Regions from separate parts of the Tomitella fengzijianii genome, predicted to be linked through region 2. Evidence: riboswitches for the same ligand, from Rfam matches in the RefSeq annotation. Region 2 holds a riboswitch; the other holds the start of a gene.
The links. Region 2 has a riboswitch for cobalamin ahead of FO059_RS15060 (ABC transporter substrate-binding protein). Riboswitches for the same ligand answer to the same signal wherever they lie in the genome.
Positions count from the first base shown of each region.

Region 1: it holds a riboswitch for cobalamin, as region 2 does, so the genes downstream of both, metE (5-methyltetrahydropteroyltriglutamate--homocysteine S-methyltransferase) here and FO059_RS15060 (ABC transporter substrate-binding protein) in region 2, are expected to answer to the same signal.

Region 1 is NZ_CP041765.1:1,231,335-1,238,755, forward strand. It holds gene FO059_RS05680 (MarR family winged helix-turn-helix transcriptional regulator) at 1-224, opposite strand, end outside; gene FO059_RS05685 (LuxR C-terminal-related transcriptional regulator) at 513-1,382, shown strand; gene mftG (mycofactocin dehydrogenase MftG) at 1,391-2,884, shown strand; gene FO059_RS05695 (SgcJ/EcaC family oxidoreductase) at 2,937-3,332, opposite strand; cobalamin riboswitch at 3,568-3,705, shown strand; gene metE (5-methyltetrahydropteroyltriglutamate--homocysteine S-methyltransferase) at 3,917-6,178, shown strand; partial or broken gene FO059_RS05705 (pyruvate carboxylase) at 6,283-7,421, opposite strand, start outside.
Region 2 is NZ_CP041765.1:3,298,888-3,306,308, forward strand. It holds gene FO059_RS15045 (bifunctional adenosylcobinamide kinase/adenosylcobinamide-phosphate guanylyltransferase) at 1-1,405, opposite strand, end outside; gene FO059_RS15050 (ABC transporter ATP-binding protein) at 1,402-2,289, opposite strand; gene FO059_RS15055 (FecCD family ABC transporter permease) at 2,349-3,356, opposite strand; gene FO059_RS15060 (ABC transporter substrate-binding protein) at 3,422-4,345, opposite strand; cobalamin riboswitch at 4,420-4,556, opposite strand; gene FO059_RS15065 (O-succinylhomoserine sulfhydrylase) at 4,635-5,858, opposite strand; gene FO059_RS15070 (rhodanese-like domain-containing protein) at 5,982-6,479, opposite strand; gene FO059_RS15075 (FAD-dependent oxidoreductase) at 6,736-7,421, shown strand, end outside.

The DNA of each region.
Region 1 (7,421 bases), 1.9 Mb from region 2:
GCCCCGTGCCGGGCGAAGACCAGGAGCATGAGCATCTCGTACCGCGCGAACGTCAGCCCGTGGGGGCGCAGCACCTTCTCGACGCGGCTGAGCATGATCTGATGCGCGCGCATCACGGAGGTCACGGCGGCCATGCCGTCCGCCACCGGCCCCCAGCCGTGCGCGACCCACTGTCGACGGGCCTCCGCGATGGGGTCCTCGGGCAGGGGGGTCGGCGGACTCATGACACCGATCATACCGATTGCGGAGAGGCCGATTATCGGAAGGCCACGGACCTTCCGGCTCCGCCGACAGGCGTCGGCAGGTCGGCCCCGGCTGCGTCGCGGATCGGATCCCACCCGGACGGGGGTGGCCGACGGGGACGCGGGAGGGTATACGTCTATCGGGATGCGGCGGGATGCGGGACTGTCCTATCGTTGAATGTGACGGGTGTCTCGTTGCGAGTCCTGCCCGGCGGCGAGCGGCCTGCGGGCGCGTTCGCGGGCCCGCGAAGTTTCAGGTGAGGAGTACAGGTGGCACACGACGATCGCGTGGCCATTCGTGACGCCGTCGGTCGGCTGCACAGGGAGTCAGGCCTGCCGATGGTCTTCGGCGGAGCGATCACGGGCAGGGACAGACTCCAGATCACGGAGTTCGTGGGCGCCAAGAGTGGAACCATGCGCGGCCTGCGCGTGCAGGCGGGCTCCGGTCTGGGCGGCAAGGCCATGGCCATGCGGCGGCCCGTGCTGGTCAACGACTACGCCCGGGCGGATGCGATCACGCACGATTACGACGAGGCCGTCACCGGCGAGGGCATCCGCACGATGGTCGGCGTTCCGGTGCTCGTGGGGCGGTCCGTGCGCGGGGTCCTCTACGGCGCGCTGCGGGGCACCGTCGCGATCGGCGACCGGGTGGTCGATTCGATGGTCACGGTGAGCCGCGTGCTCGAGCAGGATCTGGCGGTGCGCGACGCCATGGAGCGCCGGCACCCGTCCAGTGCGATCTTCCCGCTGCCGGAGGAGCATGCCCTGGAACAGGCGCCGCCGGAGATCCGCCGGCGGCTGCTCGACCTGGCGGGCCGCGTGGACGATCCCGACGTGCGCGACGAACTCATGGATGTGGTGGCGCATCTCGCCGGCAATGACGGAGCCACCCCCGAAGCGCACCTCGAGGAGGTGCCTGCCGCGGCATCCGGTTCGGTGGTGCCACGCGTGCGGCTGAGCCCGCGCGAACGGGAGGTCCTCGCCCAGGTGGCGATGGGGCATACCAACGCCCTCATCGGCGAGCGTCTCGGCGTGGGCGCCGAGACGGTCAAGAGTTATCTACGCACCGCGATGCGCAAGCTGGGTGCCAACAACCGGATCGAGGCCGTGGTCGCGGCGCGACGATTCGGCGCGCTCTGAGCAGCGGCGTGGTCCCGCGGGCCGCCGACGTCGTCATCGTGGGCGGCGGCTCCTGCGGGTCGGTGCTCGCGGCCCGGCTGAGCGAGGACCCGGCCTGCTCGGTCCTGCTGATCGAATCCGGTGCCGGAGACCCGGTGCCCGCCTCCCCGACGCCGGCGCACATCCTGCCGATCGGCCCCGGATCGCCGCGCGTACGCCTTTACTCGACGACCTTGCGGCGCGGCCTGGCGGGGACGCTGGTGCGCGGCCGGGGTCCGGGCGGGTCCGGTGCCGTCAACGGCGCATACTTCGTCCGCGCCACGCCGGCGGACCTCGAGTCGTGGGGGAGTACGATCGGCGGTGGCCCGGGCCGGACCGGCTGGTCCTACGGCGACGCGCTCCCGTACTTCCGGCGCTCGGAGAACGACCGCGACTTCGGTTCGTCGTCCGCGCACGGTGCCGCCGGGCCGGTCCCGGTGTCGCGCCGCCCCGCGGGGGAGTGGAGCACGACGACGGCGCGGTTCGTGGCGGCGGCCGAGGCCATGGGATTCCCCGGCGAGCCGGACAAGAATGCCGGCGGGCCCCCGGGCATCGGCCCCGTGCCATGCAATATCGATCGCGGCATGCGCGTCGATCCCGGCTCCGCGTACCTCGCGGCCGCGGCGGAGCGCCCCAACCTGACCGTCTGGACGGGAGCGACCGTCGCGGGGCTGCAGTCCACGGCGGGCGCCGTGCGCGCGGTGCAGGTGATTCGGGACGGGGAATCGCTGCTGGTGGAGGCGGGCACCGCGGTGGTGGCGGCGGGGGCCATCGAGACGCCCGCACTGCTGTGGCGCTCCGGCATCGGCGATCCGCGGATTCTCGGGGCGGCGACGGTGCATCCGCTGCCGGGGGTGGGACGCGAGTTCTCGGACCACCCGGAGATCACGGTCCCCTACGATCCGGTCCCGCGACGGCCGGCTGCCGATCCGCTCGTCGCAGAGCGTGTCCCGCCGCCGATCCTCGAGGCCTGCCTCAACCTGAACTCCGGTGACGGCGCCGTGGAGATCCGTCCCTACACGGCGTCCTTCGGCGACGCGGTGCCGGGGAACCCGCGCATGCCGCCGGTGCTGGGCGCCGCACTCATGGCACCGCGGGGGAGAGGCCGGATGGTTCCGCACCCGACGGACCCGCTGGGCGCACCCCGGATCGAACACCACTATCTGTCGGATCCGCGGGACAAGGCGGCCGCTGTCGCGGCGGTGGACCTGGCCCGAGGGCTGTTGGACGCGTCGGGCATCGGCGCGCCGATCGATGGGATGACGCCGCACCTGGGCACCTCGCAGCATCTCAGCGGAACTTGCCCGATGGGCTCCGACGTCGGCACGTCGGTGGTGGATCAGTGCTGCCGGGTGCACGGAATCGCGGGGCTCTACATCGTCGACACCTCGGTGTTCCCGCGGGTGCCCAGTAGGGGACCGCACGCGACGGCGGTGATGCTCGCCGAGCGTGCCGCGGAGTTCATCGCGTCCGGATTCCCCTGACGGCGCCCTCGGGCGTTCCCGGCCGGCCCCGTACTTCCGGCCGGGCCGCACCTCAGCGCGGGCGGACCACCCGGTAGTCGGAAGTGTGCCAGAACGCCTGCATGCTCGTGATCCTCGCGTCCTCGTCGAACGTCATGACGTCGATGGGGGTGACTTCGACGGTGCGCTCGGGCAGCGTCGTGGTGATGCGGAACCGGAAGGCGGCGTTGTCGCCGGAAATGCGGCAGTCCAGCAGTTCCGACTCGTTGTGGTATCCGGCGGACTTCGCGTAGAACGCGGCGATGGCGTCTCTGCCCCGGTGCGCATCGGTGCCCACCGGGTCCTCCACGGTGGCGTCCGGCGCGTAGAGGGCCAGCACCGCATCAGGATCGGTCGCGCCGACGGCGTCGACGTAGGCCTGGACTGTTGCACGGATCGCTTCGCGCTTCACGGAATCGTCGACGGCCACTGTTCCTCCTGCGTGTTGCGGCGTGTGCTTCCTTGGAACGTTATTCCAGGCCGCGGGCCATTGCGATGGACACGCCGCAGAACCGCGGACCGGGAACTCAAAGGACGGTGTTCCCTTTTAGTCGGTGGGGCCGTATGCTGGCGACTGCAGCTGGTTCGCCCGCCGCGGTCGCAAGGAGCCCCGAGGACCGCGCCGGGCGTCGAAACCCCTGTGCCGCAACGGCACGGGCGGCGAGAGGGAACCCGGTGGGAATCCGGGACTGTCCCGCAGCGGTGAGTGGGAACGAACCCCGCCAATGAGCACTGGGCGTACGCCCGGGAAGCGGCGGGCAGTAGGTGCGGCCGACGCCGCGGGCCCGCGAGTCCGAAGACCTGCCGGCCGTGACGGGCACGCCGTGCCCGTCGGACCACCGCCTCGGGGAATGGGCGTGTCGACAGGCTCGTGTCACAGTGCAGGGAGAACTGCACGGCAGCGGGACTGCAGCGGATCCCGGATCCGCATCGCAGTCCGGTGCTGCCAGGGGCTCGGGGCGTGCGCACGTACCTCCGGCGGTGGTGACACCGACGTTCCTACTGGAGACACACGTGAACACGACATTCACAGCGACAGTTCTGGGCTCACCGCGCATCGGCCCCCGGCGTGAGCTGAAGAAGGCGGTCGAGGCCTATTGGGCGGGCCGCATCGACGCCGACGAGCTACTGGCCACCGGGGCCGCGTTGCGCGCGGACATGTGGTCGCAGCAACGGGCCGCGGGGCTGGACTCCATCCCGGTCGGCACCTTCTCCCTCTACGACCAGGTGCTGGACACCGCGGCCATGCTGGGAGCACTCCCGGAACGGGTCGCGGGAATCGCCGACCCGCTCGACCGCTACTTCGCGGCCGCGCGCGGCAACGACACGGTCGCCCCGCTGGAGATGACCAAGTGGTTCGACACCAACTACCACTACCTGGTCCCCGAGATCTCCCCGCAGACGCGGTTCGCGCTGGATCCGTCGAAACCGCTGGGCGAACTCGCCGAGGCGCGGGCTCAGGGCGTGCCGGCGCGCCCGGTGGTGATCGGGCCGGTCACGTTCCTGCTGCTGTCCAAACAGGTCGACGCGTCAGGCCCGCTGCTGGACCGCATCGACGAGCTGCTTCCGTTGTACGCCGAGCTGCTGGGACTGCTCGCCGAGGCGGGCGCGGAATGGGTGCAGATCGACGAACCCGCGCTGGTCGGCGACCGCACCGACGACGAGATCGCCGTCGCCCGCCGCATCTACGACGAGTTGGCGGCCCTGACGCAACGCCCGGCGATCCTCGTCGCCTCGTACTTCGGCAGCCTCGGTGACGCGCTGCCGGCTCTGGCCGCCACGGGCATCGAAGGCATCGCCGTGGACCTGGTGGCGGGATCGGACGCGCCCGCATGGGTGCCGGGCCTGGCGCGCAAGCATGTCGTGGCGGGCGTCGTCGACGGCCGCAACGTGTGGCGCACAGACCTGGAAGCCGCCCTGGGCACGCTCGTGACACTGCTGGGCAGCGTCGGGTCGCTGGCGGTGTCCACCTCGTGCTCGCTGCTGCACGTGCCGTACACGCTCGAAGCGGAGTCCGGACTGGAGGAGCCGCTGCGTTCCTGGCTCGCGTTCGGCGCGGAGAAGACCGGCGAGGTCGTGACGCTGGCGACCGCCCTGAGCCGGGGGCGTGACGCCGTGGCGGGCGCGGTCGAGGCCGGCGGCTCCGCGGTGCGGTCACGGCGCGAGGACCCGCGCCTGCACGACGAGACGCTGCGCGCGCGGATCGACGCGCTGACCTCGGGGACCAGGGGCAGGAGCGAAGCCGACGTCCGCCGGCGGGCCCAGCAGGGCCTCGGCCTGCCCGTGCTGCCGACCACCACGATCGGTTCGTACCCGCAGACCCGGGAGATCAGGCTCGCGCGCGCCGCGCTGCGCAAGGGCGAGATCGACCAGGCGGAGTACCTGCGCCGCATGCGGAGTGAGATCGGCGACGTGGTGGCGCTGCAGGAGGAGCTGGGCCTGGACGTGCTGGTGCACGGCGAGCCGGAGCGCAACGACATGGTGCAGTACTTCGCCGAGCAACTGGACGGATTCTTCGCCACGCAGAACGGCTGGGTGCAGTCCTACGGCAGCCGATGCGTGCGCCCGCCGATCCTCTACGGCGACGTGCGGCGGCCGAGCCCGATGACGACCGAGTGGATCACCTACGCCCAGTCGCTCACCGGCAAGCCCGTCAAGGGGATGCTCACCGGCCCGGTGACCATCCTGGCGTGGTCGTTCGTGCGCGACGACCAGCCGCTGGCGGAGACCGCCGACCAGGTGGCGCTGGCGATCCGCGACGAGACGGTGGATCTGCAGGCCGCCGGCATCCGGATCATCCAGGTGGACGAGCCGGCCCTGCGGGAGCTTCTGCCGCTGCGCGCCGCGGAGCAACAGGCCTACCTGGACTGGGCGGTGGGGGCGTTCCGGCTCGCCACGTCGGGCGTGGCCGACTCCACGCAGATCCACACGCACCTGTGCTATTCGGAGTTCGGTCAGGTGATCGGCGCCATCGCCGGACTGGACGCGGACGTCACGTCCATCGAGGCGGCCCGCTCGCACATGGAGGTGCTGGGCGACCTCAACGAGGTGGGCTTCGACCTGGGGGTCGGGCCCGGGGTGTACGACATCCACTCGCCACGGGTACCGGGTGTGGACGAGATCGAGGAGCTGCTGAAGGAGGCGCTGGCGGCCGTGCCCGCGGAGCGCCTGTGGGTCAATCCCGACTGCGGGCTCAAGACCCGCGGAACCGAGGAGACGACGGCTTCGCTCCGCAACCTGGTCGAGGCGACGCGACGGGTGCGCGCCCGGCTGTAGCGGATGGGGCGCATCCCGCCCCGATCCGAGAGCCCTCTGCACGGGCCGAGCACCGGTTCCCCGGGTTTCCGGGAGAACCGGTGCTCGGCTCGCAGGGGTCGCCGCTAGTGTGCGTCCGGCTCGATCACCGCCAGCAGGTCGCCGCCCTCGACCTGGGCGATCCCGGCGACCGCGATGCGGCCCACGGTGCCCGCCACGGGCGCGGTGATCGCGGCCTCCATCTTCATCGCCTCGATGCTCGCGATCGGTTCGCCCGCGGCGACGTGGTTCCCGACACCGACCGCGAGCGTGACGACCCCCGCGAACGGGGCCGGCACCTGGCCCGGCTGCGCCGGATCGGCCTTCTCCGCCCGGGGCCGCTCGTCGACGATCGACTCGTCGCGCACCTCGATCGGCCGCAGCTGCCCGTTGAGCGTGCACATCACCGTGCGCATGCCGCGCTGGTCGGCCTCGGAGATCGACTCGAGACCGACGATCAGCGTCTTACCCGGCTCGAGCTCGATGCGGTGCTCCACGCCGGGGATGAGCCCGTAGAAGAACTCCGCCGACCCCAGCACCGACGTGTCGCCGAACTCCCCGCGGTGTGCGGCGAAGTCGCGCGCGGGTGCGGGGAAGAGCAACTCGGACAGACGGTGCCGGCGCAGCCTGCCGGGCGAGGCGAGCATTGCACGGTCGTCCACGCTCAGCGGCGACTGCGGCTCCGCGGCACGCCTGCCGGTGAGGGCGCTGCCGCGCAGCGGCTCGGGCCAGCCGCCTGCGGGCTCGCCCAGCTCGCCGCGCAGGAAGCCCGTCACCGAGTCCGGAATGTCGAAGCCCGCCGGATCGGCCGCGAACTGCTCGGCGGTGGCCCCGGCCCCCACCAGGGCGAGCGCGAGGTCGCCGACGACCTTCGACGACGGGGTGACCTTGATCAGCCGGCCCAACACCCTGTCGGCGCCCGCGTAGGCGTCCTCGATGGTCTCGAACCGGTCGGCCAGCCCGAGCGCCGCTGCCTGGCTGCGCAGGTTCGACAGCTGCCCGCCGGGGATCTCGTGGCGGTACACCCGCCCCGTCGGCGCCCCGATCCCCGTCTCGAACGGCGCGTACAGGCCGCGCAGCGCCTCCCAGTACGGCTCGAGCGCGCACACCGCGGCGAGGTCCAGGCCCGTCTCGTACTCCGTGTGGGCGGTGGCGGCGACCAGCGCCGACAGCGGCGGCTGGCTGGTGGTGCCCGCCAGCGGCGCCGCCGCGCCGCCGCGCCGTC
Region 2 (7,421 bases):
TCGGAAGCCCCGCCACCACCAGCACCACCGAGTCCGACTCCGCGGCGATCCGCGCATTGAGCCGCCCGAGCAGGTCGCGGAAGAGCCGGCCCGAGGCGGTCGCCGGCACCACGCCGCTGCCCACCTCGTTGCTCACCGCCACGGCCTGCACGGGACACGCGCGCCACGCCGCGACGAGCTCGTCCACGTCCGCCTCGACCCGCTCGAGCGGCCCGCCGTCCCACGCCGCGTGCCGGTCGATGCGCGCCGTCAACCAGGTGCCCAGGCAATCGAGCAGCACCGGGCCGGTGGCCGCCCGCAACCGCCCGGCCACGTCGGTCGTCTCGACGGTGCGCCACGATGCGGGCCGGCGCTCGCGGTGCGCCGCCACCCGCGCCAGCCATTCGGCATCGCCGCGCCCGTGCCCGCCGGTGGCCAGGTAGGTGACGTCGGCGCGGTCGGCCAGCGTCTCTTCGGCCAGCGTGGACTTGCCCGAGCGGGCGCCGCCCAGCACGAGCGTCCTGCGCGGCCGCGCGCCGCCCGGCCGAGGCTCCACGCCCGTCTGACGCCCCGCTCCCGGCACCGGCAACGGCACCGACATCGCATCCTCTCCCATGAGCACCCCCCACTCGGCCAGCCGCCGCGCCAGTTCGTCCGGCGGCGGATTGTGGTGGCTCAGGTGCACCGCCACCACCCGCGTCGCGTCCCCCACGGCCCCGCATCGCCGCAGCTCCGCCAGTGCACGGGGGAACGTCGTCAGGTTCAGGTGCCCGCCGTGCAGGTCGGCGCGGTCGCCGAAGGTCTCCTCCAGGAACACCGCGTCGAACCGCGCGCCGGCCACTGCGCGCAGCGTCGGCGCGGGCAGCGGCCCGGTGTCGGTGGCCCACAGGATCCGGCCAGGGCCGCCCCGGTGCCCCGCACCGACCCGTTCCACGTCGTAGAGCACCGCGTCGCCCTCGCTCCACACCGCGTGCGCGGCAGCGAGCACCCGGATCCGGTAGGGCAGGCCGTCGTCACCGCCCAGCGTCACCTCGTCGCCGGCGGCCACCTCGATGAACCGCACCGGGTCGTCCGGCGCCGCCCAGGGGCGGCACTGCGCGATCACGTCCGCCGGGCCCACCACGTCCAGCGGCTCGCGGCGGCCGGCCCAGTGCCGGAACAGAAGAGCCGCAGGGCCCAGGTGGTCGGGGTGCGAGTGGGTGAGCAGCAGGTGCCGCACCCCGGCCAGCGAGCGGCCGGCCCGCACCGCGCCGCGCGGCGTCTCCGGGCCGCAGTCCAGCAGCAGCCGGCCGTCGAGCAGGGCCGACGTCTGCGCGCGGACCTGCCCGGACCGGGCCGCGGCCGTGCACGACGCGCACTCGCAGAAGGGGTTGGGCCATCCGTCGGCGGCGCCGCTGCCCAGCAGCACCACCTCGCCGCCGCTCAACGCCCGGCCCCAGGGCCGGCGGTCCCCGATTCGGATCCGGACGCCGCGAGCCCCGCCGGAAGCACCACCACGGTGCCGCCGCGCCGCAGCACCTCCACCCGGGCGCCGTACACGCGGCCGATCCGCCCCGGATCGAGCACGTCCTCCGGCCCGCCGTCGGCGATCACCCGCGCGTCGGCCATCATCACCATCCGCCGACCGTAGTGGGCGGCCAGAGTGAGGTCGTGCATCGCGGCCACCACCGTGATCCCCTCGCCCGCGCGCAGCGACTCCACCAGGTCCAGCACCTGCTGCTGGTGCCCGATGTCGAGGGCGCTGGTGGGCTCGTCCAGCAGCAGCACCTCGGGCTGCTGCGCGAGCGCCCGCCCCAGCACCACCCGCTGCAACTCGCCGCCGGACAGCCGGGCGGCCTGCCGCGACGCCAGCTCCTCGAGGTCCAGCCTCCGCAGGACCCGTGCCACCGCCTCCTTGTCCGCCGCCGATTCCACCCCGAAACGGGGCACGTGCGGGGTGCGGCCCAGCGACACCAGCTCGGCCACCGTGATCCCCTCGGGGACCACCGGCCGCTGCGGCATGAGCGCCACCTTGCGCGCCATCTCCCGCCGCCGCGTCCTCCTCGGGTCGGCGCCCGAGACCGACAGCACGCCGGTCACCGACGCGCCCGCCGCGGTGCCGCCCGCGGGGGTGAGCAGCCCGGCGAGCGCGTGCAGCAGCGTGGTCTTGCCCGCGCCGTTGGGGCCCACCACCGAGACCCAATCGCCCCGGCCGATCCTGAGCGTCACGTCGTCGACCACCGTCGCGCCGCCGCGCACCACCGTCAGGCCCGCGCAGTCGACGGCCGCATTCCCCGGCAGAGCGCTCCCCGCCACAGCATCCCCCGCCATACCGTCCCCCGCGAAAGCGTCCCCCGCGAAAGCGTCCCCCGCGAAAGCGTCCCCCGCCGTCATTGCATCCCCCTGCCCCGCCGCAGCACCACGAGGAAGAACGGCGCCCCGATGGCCGCCGTCACGACGCCGATGGGCAGCTCGGCCGGCGACAGGACCGTGCGCGCCACGACGTCGGCGAGCACCAGGAACGCCGCGCCCGCCAGCACCGACAGCGGCAGCAGGAGCCGGTGCCCCGGCCCCGCCACCAGGCGCACGGCGTGCGGCACCACGATCCCCACGAACCCGATCAGCCCGCTCACGCTCACCACCGCCGCCGTGCCGAGGGTCGCCACCGCCACCAGCAGCAGCCGCACCCGCGCCGGGCGGATGCCCAGGCTCGCAGCCTCGACGTCGCCCACCGACATCACGTCCAGGGTGCGCCGGAACAGCAGGATCACCACGATCGTCACCGCGACGTACGGCAGCACCAGCGTGACGTCGGACCAGCCGTCGGTGCTGAGCCTGCCGAGCAGCCACGAATACACGCTCTGCAGCGTGTCCTGGTAGCGCTGTTGCACGAAGGTCTGCGCGGCGTTGGCGAAGGCCGCCACGGCCACGCCGGCGAGGATGATCACCACCTCGCCCCGGCCGCCGCCCACGCTGCGGCCCAGCAGATAGGTGGCGGCGACCGCGACGATGCCGCCCGCGAACGCCGCCACCGGCACGCCCAGCGAGCCCATGCCCGCGCCCGAGGCCCCCGCGATGATCATCACCGTCGCGCCGAGCCCCGCCCCGCTGGAGACGCCCAGCAGGTACGGGTCGGCCAAGGGGTTCCGGAACACGCCCTGGTAGGCCGCACCGGCCACGGCGAGCGTCGCGCCCACCAGCGCGCCGAGCACCACGCGTGGCAGGCGGATCTGCCAGAGGATCGCATGCTGCTGTGCGGAGAGGCCGGAATCCACGTGCACCAGCGGCAGGGCATCGGCCAGTTCGGCCAGCACGGCCCCGGGGGAAAGGCCCGACGCGCCGACGAGCGTGGCCATGAGCAGGATCGCGGCGGTCACCGCGATCGCCGCGCCGATGATGACCGCCGCCCGACGCTTTCCCACCACGTGCGCGACGGCCCCGCCGGGGCGGGCCGTCGTCGCGGTCACGTGCCCGGCCGGTCCGCGAGGACTTGCGCGATGTGCTGTGCCAGTTCGCCGATCCGCGGCCCCCAGCGGCTGGTGGTGTCGTCGTCGAGCGCGTACACCTGCCCGTCGCGCACGGCGGTCACCCCCGCCCAACCGGGGCGCTGCGCCACCGACGCCGCGGACTCACCGCCCGGCTCGGCGTCGGCCAGGAAGATCAGGTCCGGGTTCGCCGAGACGACGAACTCCGACTGCAACTGCGGGTAGGCGCCCGCCGCAGACGCCGAGTCGGCGATGTTCTCCAGCCCGAACAGCGAGTAGATCTGCCCGATGAACGACTCTGACGTGACCGTGTAGAGCGTCGGGTCGAGCTCGTGGAAGTAGCTGAGGCCCTGGCCCGCGCCGCCCGCGGTGTCGATCGCCGCGGAGATCTGCCCGCGCACCGCTCCCACCAGCTCGTGCGCCTGGTCGGCGTGCCCCGTGACGACGCCGACCTGCGCGAACTGCTCGTAAGCGCCCTCGATGTCGCCGGGCGCGGGCAGCTTCAGGTACGGCACGCCCACCTTGTCCAGGCCGGAGGCGAGGTCGCCGTCGTCGTCGGAGAACACCACCAGGTCCGGCTGGTAGCCCAGGACGGCCTCCAGGTTGGGGGTGTAACCGGAGAGGTCGGTGGTGGGCACGCCCTGCGGAAAGTTCGACTGGTCGTCGACGGCCACCACCTGGTCGCCCGCTCCCACCGCGTACAGGATCTCGGTGGCCGACGGGCTCAGCGAGACGATCCGCTGCGGGGCGTCTTCCGGGGACGCGGGCGCCCCTGCGGTGCCCGATGCCCCCGCCGTGCCCGAAGCACCCGCCCCGCCGCCGGGGTCGCCCGCGCCCGAGCCGCACGCCGCGAGCGCCCCGCCCAGCAGCAGCGCGGCGACGAAGGCCAATATGCGGAGCACGGCGCGACGCCGGTGACGGGCGTGAACATGCGGGGAGTACGGGTTTCGAAGCACAGAGCCGATCCTTCATCCGAGGAGCTACGTGGCCGCGGGCCAGCTGACCTGGCTCATCCGATGCACCGGGCGCACGCGCACGGCATCGGCTTCACAGTTGCGGGACAGCGCCGGCTTCGCACCGGACTTCACTGATACCCACGGCAACCGGCATTGCCGGTCGGATGGAATGGTACCCGCCGGGCGCGTGCTCCCCGGCTGCAGTGCGCTCGGGCGGGGGGGAGTCCCCCGGACGTCAGCCGAGGGCCTGCGCGATGTCCTCCTTGAGGTCGCGCACGTCCTCGAGGCCCACGGACAGCCGCACCACGCCGTCGGTGATCCCGATGGCGGCGCGCCCCTCCGGCCCCATCGCGCGGTGCGTGGTGGTGGCCGGGTGGGTGGTCATGGACTTGGCGTCGCCCAGGTTGTTGGAGATGTCGAGGATCCGCAGCCTGTTGAGGAACTCGAAGGCGCGCGCCTTGCCCTGCCCCGCCGCCGCGTCCAGCTCGAAGGTGATCACCGAGCCGCCGCCCGTCATCTGCGTGCGGGCCAGCTCGTACTGCGGGTGGGACGGGAGGAAGGGGTACTTGACCCATTTGACCGCCTCGTGGGCCTCGAGCAGCTCCGCGATCTCCAGCGCGCTCGCCGCCATCCTCTCCACGCGCATCGCCATGGTCTCGAGCCCCTTGACCAGCGTCCACGCGTTGAACGGGCTCAGCGACGGGCCGGTGTGGCGGATCAGGTGCTTGACGGGGCCGCCGATGAACTCCTCGGAGCCCAGGATCGCCCCGCCCATCACGCGCCCCTGGCCGTCGATGTGCTTGGTGCCGGAGTACACCGTCACGTCGGCGCCCAGTTCCAAGCTGTCCTGCAGAACGGGGGTGGCGAAGACGTTGTCGAGGACGACGGTGGCGCCGGCCGCGTGCGCCATCTCGGAGACGGCCCGGACGTCGACGATCTCCTGCATCGGGTTGGACGGGGTCTCGAAGAAGACGGCCTTGGTGGGCTTGGACAGCGCCTCGCGCCACTGGTCCAGGTCGGTGCCGTCGACGAAGACCGTCTCCACGCCCCAGCGCGGCAGCAGCTCGTTGCAGATCACGAAGCACGAGCCGAACAGGCTGCGCGACGCGACGAGCCGGTCGCCGCTCCCGCACAGGGCGGCCAGCGCCGTGAACACCGCGGACATGCCCGTGGCGGTGGCGTAGCAGGCTTCGGCGCCGTCGAGCAGCCGCATCCGCTCCTGGAACATCTCCACCGTGGGGTTGCCGTAACGCGAGTAGACGAAACGCTTGTCCTCGCCGGTGAACGCACGCTCGGCGGCCTCGGCGCTCTCGTAGACGTAGCCGGACGTCAGGTACAGCCCCTCGGCCGTCTCCTGGTACTGCGAGCGCATCACGCCGCCGCGGATGCCGACGGTGGCGGGGCGCACGCCGTCCGGGAGCCGGGATGCGTGCTGGTCGTGCGCGGGCTGATCGGACATCGTCGCTGCCTCCGTGGGGCGGGTCGGCCCGGCCGCCTCGGCAGGCCGGGAAGAACTGTGGGTGTCAGGAGCGCGGCGCCGAGGATGGACGTGGTACTGCGGCCGCCGCTGGGTCGGAAGCGGTCAGGACTGACACCAGGGCAGACCCGCCGCGCGCCAGCCGGCGCCGCCACGGTGCCCGTGGCCGTCGAGCCCGCCCTCGAATCCCTCGAGGATGTTGAACGCGGGCCCCAGGCCCGCCCCGGTGGCCGCGATGGCGGCACCGATGGAACGCTGCCCGGAGCGGCAGAGGAACAGGATGGGCGCCGACGCTTCAGGCGCATCCGTCCCGGTCGCGTCCGTGTCGGCGACGGCATCCGCCCCGCGCTCGGCCTCGACCTCGGCGCGCAGCTGCTCACCGAATCGGGGGTTGGGCGCCCCGGAGGGGAAGTCGATCCACTCGACGAAGCGCGTGCGGCGCCCCAGGGGCGACAGGTCGGGGACGCCCACGAACTGCCATTCCGCGCCGGTGCGCACGTCCACCAGGACGGCGCGCGGGTCTTCGCCCAGCATCTCCCACGCACGAGACGGCGTCACGTCGCCCGCATAGCCGTTCACCTGCGGGTCCGTCCGATCCGCCATCGCCGAAGCCTCCCGCCCGTGAATCCCGTCAAGACCCCGCACCTCGCGCGTCGGGGTGGGGCGGATCCAGTCTGTCACCGCACGCATGGAACTCGCATCGCAGGGTCTGTCCGGCGACGTCGACGCGTCGCGCAGGAGTGTCGCCGATCACGCGATTTCCGACGGGAGACAAGTGTCACCTCCATCACAGAGGTAAGGCTTCGGTGCCCTAGACTGGAATGTCCATACATACGCCAACTCGACAAAAGGGTTTGAAGTGAATCGTCCACTGCGTGTCGCAATCATTGGAGCAGGGCCTGCAGGCATCTACGCCGCAGACGCCCTGATGAAATCCGATACCGCGACCTGTGGCTGTGGCGTGAGCATCGACCTCTTCGAGCGCATGCCCGCCCCGTTCGGCCTCATCCGGTACGGCGTCGCCCCGGACCACCCGCGGATCAAGGGCATCGTCTCGGCGCTGCACAAGGTGCTCGACAAGCCGCAGGTGCGCCTGCTCGGCAACATCGACTACGGCAGCGACGTCACCCTCGACGACCTGCACGCGATGTACGACGCGGTGATCTTCTCCACCGGCGCCAACGCCGACCGGCCGCTGAACATACCGGGCATCGAGCTCGACGGCAGCTACGGCGCGGCGGATTTCGTCTCCTGGTACGACGGGCACCCCGACGTACCGCGCGAGTGGCCACTGGAGGCCGAGTCGGTGGCGGTGCTCGGCGTGGGCAACGTGGCCCTGGACGTGGCGCGCGTGCTGGCCAAGACCGGCGACGAGCTGCTGCGCACCGAGATCCCCGCCAACGTCTACGACGGGCTCAAGGCCAACAGGGCCACCGACGTGCACGTGTTCGGCCGACGCGGCCCGGCGCAGGCCAAGTTCACCCCGCTCGAGCTCAAGGAGCTCAACCACTCGCCGACCATCGAGGTCATCGTCGACCCGGAGGA